One region of the Levilactobacillus parabrevis genome, then DNA from elsewhere that is predicted to be linked to it. Evidence: a T-box and tRNA genes for the amino acid it is inferred to sense, from the RefSeq annotation. Region 1 holds a T-box; the other holds one or more tRNA genes.
What was found. The T-box of region 1 lies ahead of ACEPSU_RS08585 (valine--tRNA ligase). A T-box ahead of a tRNA ligase gene usually reads a tRNA of that ligase, here a tRNA-Val.
Positions count from the first base shown of each region.

Region 1 (3,250 bases):
CCATGCCAATCCTGCGGCCATTGCTTTCTATGGACAAGACGGAAATCATCAAGGTTGCCGAAGATATTGACACCTACGATCTTTCCATCCTGCCATACGAAGACTGCTGTACCATCTTCACGCCACCGGCACCCAAGACGCACCCCGACTTGGAAAAGTCCCGGAAGTACGAAGGGTACATCGACGTTGAAGGCCTGATGAAGGAAGCCCTCGATGGCATTGTCATCTCCGAGATTCGTCCTGGTGATAATTACCTGAATCAAAACGAAGACGTCTTCGCAGAATTACTTTAATCATAAACAAGACTTAACGCTCTGAGCAGTCGCTTGGGGCGTTTTTTTAGTTAAGAATCTGCTAGTGGTCTGCTTGAGTCAACCTTGGTGATGTCGGAATCAGAATGCGAGTATGGCTGTTAGTTAGAGATCGATATTGCTTTTATAAGGCATCGTCAGAGCGAATTTCGACCAGTCGAGGGACCAAACGTGAGTTTTTCATGATTTTATAGCAAAATGCTTGTCAGGACCCCCTATGTTGCGGGATAATTGAACCAGTAATCGGTATAGTACCGATGTATATTTTGAAGGGGTTGATCTGCGTGGATGTAACACGGCTCGGCAGTACAATGACTCTCTCTGGCACACCGCCAGAGGTTGGAGATCAGTTACCAAAGTTTAAAGTGTTTGATCAGAACAATGTCAAAGTTAAAACGGCAAATTTGATTGGAAAAGTAACTTTGATCAGTGTTGTCCCGGATCTTGAAACGCCCGTTTGCACGTTGCAAACTCGGAAGTTCACCCAACAGGCGGACCACTATCCAGCAGCTAAGTTCTGCACGATCTCAAACAATTCCATTGCTGAACAGACCGGCTGGTGTGCCGCTCAGGGTGTGGAAAACGTTGACTTGTTATCCGATGAAGAATTATCATTCGGTTACGAAATGGGTCTGTACGTTCCTAACCTGGGCAACTTGGCTCGGTCTATCTGGATTATTGATGATGCGGGTAAGATCGTTTACCGGCAAATCGTCACTGAACAATCCGACGAACCGAATTACTTGGAAGCCATCGAGGCTTTGGAAAAATTAGTCCCACGTGTTGACCTTTAGGCCAAAATTGCGTAGACTATGTAAAAGTAGCGTTGAACAAGTCAGTAGTGTCGAGGGGATTGCTCAGAGAGCCGGGAATGCTGAAAACCGGTGAATCACCTGACGTGAACGTAGCTTGCGAGCTGCTGGGCTGAACCAACAGTAAGCCCAGACCGGAGCACTCTCCGTTAACAAAGAAGTTAAGTGGGGCATAAACGCCCAATTTAGGTGGTACCGCGAAGACTCTTCGTCCTAATTTTTAGGATGGGGAGTCTTTTTGTATTCACCGACAGTTAACTTGATTCGTTGTAGGTGTTGCAAAAGACGAAGCTAAACGTTAAGTGATCGACAGTTAGCCAGTAAGAGAAAAGAAAGGAATTGATTCATATGGCAGACAAGCAAACCGACATGCCTACCAAGTATGACCCGACCGCCATTGAAGCCGGCCGGTACCAAACTTGGTTAGACGAAGATGTTTTTAAACCTAGTGGTGACAAGAAAGCCACCCCTTATTCCATCGTTTTACCCCCACCAAATGTTACCGGGAAGCTGCATTTAGGCCACGCCTGGGACACGACCTTGCAAGACATGATCATCCGGCAAAAGCGGATGCAAGGCTTTGACACACTCTGGCTTCCAGGGATGGACCACGCCGGAATCGCCACGCAAGCTAAGGTTGAAGCCCGGTTGCGTGAACAAGGCATTACCCGTTACGACCTTGGTCGTGAAAAATTCATCGACAAGGTTTGGGAATGGAAGGACGAATACGCCGCAACCATTCACAAGCAATGGGCCAAGATGGGGTTGTCCATGGATTACTCCCGTGAACGCTTTACCTTAGATGATGGCTTGTCCGATGCTGTTAAGAAGGTCTTCGTTGCTCTGTACAAGAAGGGCCTGATTTACCGGGGCGAGTACATCATCAACTGGGATCCCCAAGCCCGGACTGCACTTTCTGACATTGAAGTTATTCACAAGGACGACAAGGGTGCTTTCTACCATGTGAAGTACCCATTTGCCAATCCAGATGACACGTTCAACGGCAAGCACTACATCGAAATCGCCACAACGCGTCCCGAAACCATGATGGGGGATACCGCCGTTGCCGTTAACCCAGATGATGACCGGTACAAGGACTTAGTTGGCAAGAAGGTTATCTTGCCACTAGCTAACCGCGAAATTCCAATTATTGCCGACCAATACGTCGACATCAACTTTGGGACGGGGATGGTGAAGATTACGCCAGCCCACGACCCTAACGACTTCTTAGTTGGGAATCGGCACAACCTCGAACGGATCAATACCATGAACGAAGACGCCTCCATGAATGATCGTGCCGGCAAGTACGCTGGCATGGACCGTTTCGACGCCCGTAAGGCCATGGTTGCCGACCTGGACGACCAGGGGTTATTGATCAAGGTTGACCCAATCGTCCATTCCGTTGGGCATTCCGAACGGACTGGGGTTCAAGTCGAAGCCCGGCTGTCCACGCAATGGTTCGTGAAGATGAAGCCACTCGCCGAAGAAGCCATCAAGAACCAAGAGGGCGACAACGCGGTTGATTTCGTGCCAGAACGTTTCGAAAATACCTTCACGCAATGGATGGAAAACGTCCATGACTGGGTTATTTCTCGTCAACTCTGGTGGGGTCACCGGATTCCAGCCTGGTACAACAAGAAGACCGGCGAAGTTTACGTTAACGAAGAAGCCCCTAAGGACATCGAAAACTGGGAACAAGATCCCGATGTGTTGGACACCTGGTTCTCCAGTGCCCTCTGGCCATTCTCAACGATGGGCTGGCCTAACGAAGACAGTGCCGACCTCAAGCGCTACTTCCCAACCGACACCTTGGTTACCGGTTACGACATCATCTTCTTCTGGGTTTCCCGGATGATCTTCCAAAGTCTTGAATTTACTGGTAAGCGGCCGTTCAAACACGTGCTCTTACACGGGTTGATTCGGGCCGAAGACGGTCGCAAGATGAGCAAGTCTCTTGGCAACGGGATCGACCCAATGGACGTCATCGACAAGTACGGGGCCGATGCCTTGCGTTGGTTCCTGTCTACCGGTTCAACGGCGGGCCAAGATGTGCGGTTCAGTTACGACAAGATGGATTCCGCTTGGAACTTCATCAACAAGATCTGGAACGCCAGCCGGTTCGTCATC
Region 1 is NZ_CP168688.1:1,809,503-1,812,752, reverse strand. It holds gene thiI (tRNA uracil 4-sulfurtransferase ThiI) at 1-293, shown strand, start outside; gene ACEPSU_RS08590 (peroxiredoxin) at 596-1,105, shown strand; T-box leader at 1,129-1,342, shown strand; gene ACEPSU_RS08585 (valine--tRNA ligase) at 1,472-3,250, shown strand, end outside.

Region 2 (3,250 bases), 710 kb from region 1:
TGGTGATGAGTTAAATGCTTATCGCTAAGGACAAGGCGTGACGAGGACCGAATTTTAGTAGGGAAGCGCCAGATGTCACACTGCCGAGAAAAGCTTCTAGTTAGTGATTAATTACCCGTACCGCAAACCGACACAGGTAGTCGAGGAGAGTATCCTAAGGTGAGCGAGTGAACTCTCGTTAAGGAACTCGGCAAAATGACCCCGTAACTTCGGGAGAAGGGGTGCTACACGCAAGTGTAGCCGCAGTGAAAAGGCCCAGGCGACTGTTTATCAAAAACACAGGTTTCTGCAAAATCGCAAGATGACGTATAGGGGCTGACGCCTGCCCGGTGCTGGAAGGTTAAGTGGATGAGTTAGCTTCGGCGAAGCCCAGAAATGAAGCCCCAGTAAACGGCGGCCGTAACTATAACGGTCCTAAGGTAGCGAAATTCCTTGTCGGGTAAGTTCCGACCCGCACGAAAGGCGTAACGATCTGGGCACTGTCTCAACGAGAGACTCGGTGAAATTATATTACCTGTGAAGATGCAGGTTACCCGCGACAGGACGGAAAGACCCCATGGAGCTTTACTGTAGCTTGATATTGGGTGTTGACACAGCTTGTACAGGATAGGTCGGAGCCGTAGAACTCGGAACGCTAGTTTCGAGTGAGGCGCTGGTGGGATACGACCCTCGCTGTGTGAACACTCTAACCCGCACCACTAATCGTGGTGGGAGACAGTGTCAGGTAGGCAGTTTGACTGGGGCGGTCGCCTCCTAAAAAGTAACGGAGGCGCCCAAAGGTTCTCTCAGAATGGTTGGAAATCATTCGTCGAGTGTAAAGGCAGAAGAGAGCTTGACTGCGAGACAGACAGGTCGAGCAGGGACGAAAGTCGGGCTTAGTGATCCGGTGGTACCGTATGGAAGGGCCATCGCTCAACGGATAAAAGCTACCCTGGGGATAACAGGCTTATCTCCCCCAAGAGTCCACATCGACGGGGAGGTTTGGCACCTCGATGTCGGCTCATCGCATCCTGGGGCTGTAGTCGGTCCCAAGGGTTGGGCTGTTCGCCCATTAAAGCGGTACGCGAGCTGGGTTCAGAACGTCGTGAGACAGTTCGGTCCCTATCCGTCGCGGGCGTAGGAAATTTGAGAGGAGCTGTCCTTAGTACGAGAGGACCGGGATGGACATACCGCTGGTGTACCAGTTGTGCCGCCAGGCGCATCGCTGGGTAGCTATGTATGGATGAGATAAACGCTGAAAGCATCTAAGTGTGAAACTCGCCTCGAGATGAGATTTCCCATTCCTATATGGAAGTAAGACCCCTGAAAGATGATCAGGTAGATAGGCTGGAAGTAGCAGCGCCGTGAGGCGTGGAGCGGACCAGTACTAATCGGTCGAGGACTTAACCAAGTTGAAAACGTGGTTGTTTCCGAATGGAAGATAATTGAATAATATCTAGTTTTGAGGGAAGAAGTTCTCTTATAGTGTGGTGGCGATAGCCTAAAGGATACACCTGTTCCCATGCCGAACACAGAAGTTAAGCTTTAGCACGCCGATAGTAGTTGGGGGATCGCCCCCTGCGAGGATAGGACGTTGCCACGCGATTATTCCGGCATAGCTCAGTTGGTAGAGCACCTGACTGTTAATCAGGTTGTCGACGGTTCGAGCCCGCCTGCCGGAGCTTAATAATGGAGAGTTGTCCGAGTGGCTGAAGGAGCAGCATTGGAAATGCTGTAAACGGGTACTAACCTGTTTCGAGGGTTCGAATCCCTCACTCTCCGTTTCATAAAGTATGACCCGTTGGTCAAGTGGTTTAAGACACCGCCCTTTCACGGCGGTAACATGGGTTCGAATCCCGTACGGGTCATTGTAACACTTAACATGGAGGATTAGCTCAGTTGGGAGAGCGTCTGCCTTACAAGCAGAGGGTCACAGGTTCGAGCCCTGTATCCTCCATATAACATAATATATTATGGTCTGTTGGTCTAGTTGGTTAGGACGCCTCCCTGTCACGGAGGAGATCACGAGTTCGAGTCTCGTACAGACCGTTGTTATGTTATTAACAATTTAATACACAACAAACATATTACATGATGGTATGGCTCGGTAGCTCAGTTGGTAGAGCAATGGATTGAAGCTCCATGTGTCGGCGGTTCGATTCCGTCCCGCGCCATTTATGGTGGGGTAGCGAAGTCTGGCTAAACGCGGCGGACTGTAAATCCGCTCCTTCGGGTTCGGTGGTTCGAATCCACTCCCCACCATCATTATAGGGATATAGTTCAATGGTAGAACAACGGTCTCCAAAACCGTCGATGTGGGTTCAACTCCTACTATCCCTGTTTGTAATGTGATGGCGGTATTGGTGAAGTGGTTAACACACCGGATTGTGGTTCCGGCACGCGTGGGTTCGATTCCCACATACCGCCCTTAGATTGGGCATCTTGAATTACTTTCAGCTGATCCAATCAGATTGGATAGGCGATTATGGTGGTATAGCCAAGTGGTAAGGCAGAGGTCTGCAAAACCTTCATCGTCGGTTCAAATCCGATTACCACCTTTGACTGGGTGTATCCAATCAATATTTTTTTGCCGGAGTGGCGGAACTGGCAGACGCGCTGGACTCAAAATCCAGTGACCGTTGAGGTCGTGTGGGTTCGAACCCCACCTCCGGTATCACTAAGAACATGTTCGGTTTTCATAAAAGTAACGACAGACACTGTTAATTCGGGTTTGTCGTTTTTTTTTATGACTAATTTTAGCTAACAGCTTCGTCTATATTCTGTGTCGATCCTGTGCCTCTTGTAACGGCCTACAGTTAGGCCTAAACTAAGATTATCATACATATATAGATGGGAAGTCTCGAGATAGTGAAAGTGAATAAACTGATTCGTTATGCGTTAATTGGATTGATTGCCGCTGGTGGCGGTATTTTTCTGGGGCAAGAGCCCGCTCAGGCGAGTTACAACACCATGTTTGCCAGAGAAGGGTACTTCTCTACGCATGAGAAGGTGGACGCAACGTCTTCCTTTGATCGGAAAATCAGCACCTATAAGTCGGTTTACATCACCCAGACGAAGCATGGCGCAGTTCGTAATGCCAGTCTTATGTTTTATAGTAAGCCACAAACTAGTAAATTCGATGGTTATGCGAAGCACTGGATTAATGTTCGCCAGTTGAAAAATGGCAAGGTCTACGCCTACAACGAAAAGACGGTTTATGGTAACTATTTGGTAAGCTATCATCAGCTGAGCAAGGGACACGGCAGCAACA
Region 2 is NZ_CP168688.1:1,095,507-1,098,756, forward strand. It holds rRNA gene ACEPSU_RS05205 (23S ribosomal RNA) at 1-1,390, shown strand, start outside; rRNA gene rrf (5S ribosomal RNA) at 1,466-1,582, shown strand; tRNA gene ACEPSU_RS05215 (tRNA-Asn) at 1,589-1,661, shown strand; tRNA gene ACEPSU_RS05220 (tRNA-Ser) at 1,671-1,761, shown strand; tRNA gene ACEPSU_RS05225 (tRNA-Glu) at 1,775-1,847, shown strand; tRNA gene ACEPSU_RS05230 (tRNA-Val) at 1,864-1,936, shown strand; tRNA gene ACEPSU_RS05235 (tRNA-Asp) at 1,955-2,028, shown strand; tRNA gene ACEPSU_RS05240 (tRNA-Phe) at 2,081-2,153, shown strand; tRNA gene ACEPSU_RS05245 (tRNA-Tyr) at 2,159-2,241, shown strand; tRNA gene ACEPSU_RS05250 (tRNA-Trp) at 2,249-2,319, shown strand; tRNA gene ACEPSU_RS05255 (tRNA-His) at 2,334-2,406, shown strand; tRNA gene ACEPSU_RS05260 (tRNA-Cys) at 2,467-2,537, shown strand; tRNA gene ACEPSU_RS05265 (tRNA-Leu) at 2,569-2,653, shown strand; gene ACEPSU_RS05270 (C40 family peptidase) at 2,848-3,250, shown strand, end outside.
Region 2: it encodes a tRNA-Val, which carries the amino acid that the T-box ahead of ACEPSU_RS08585 (valine--tRNA ligase) is inferred to sense. The anticodon was not compared.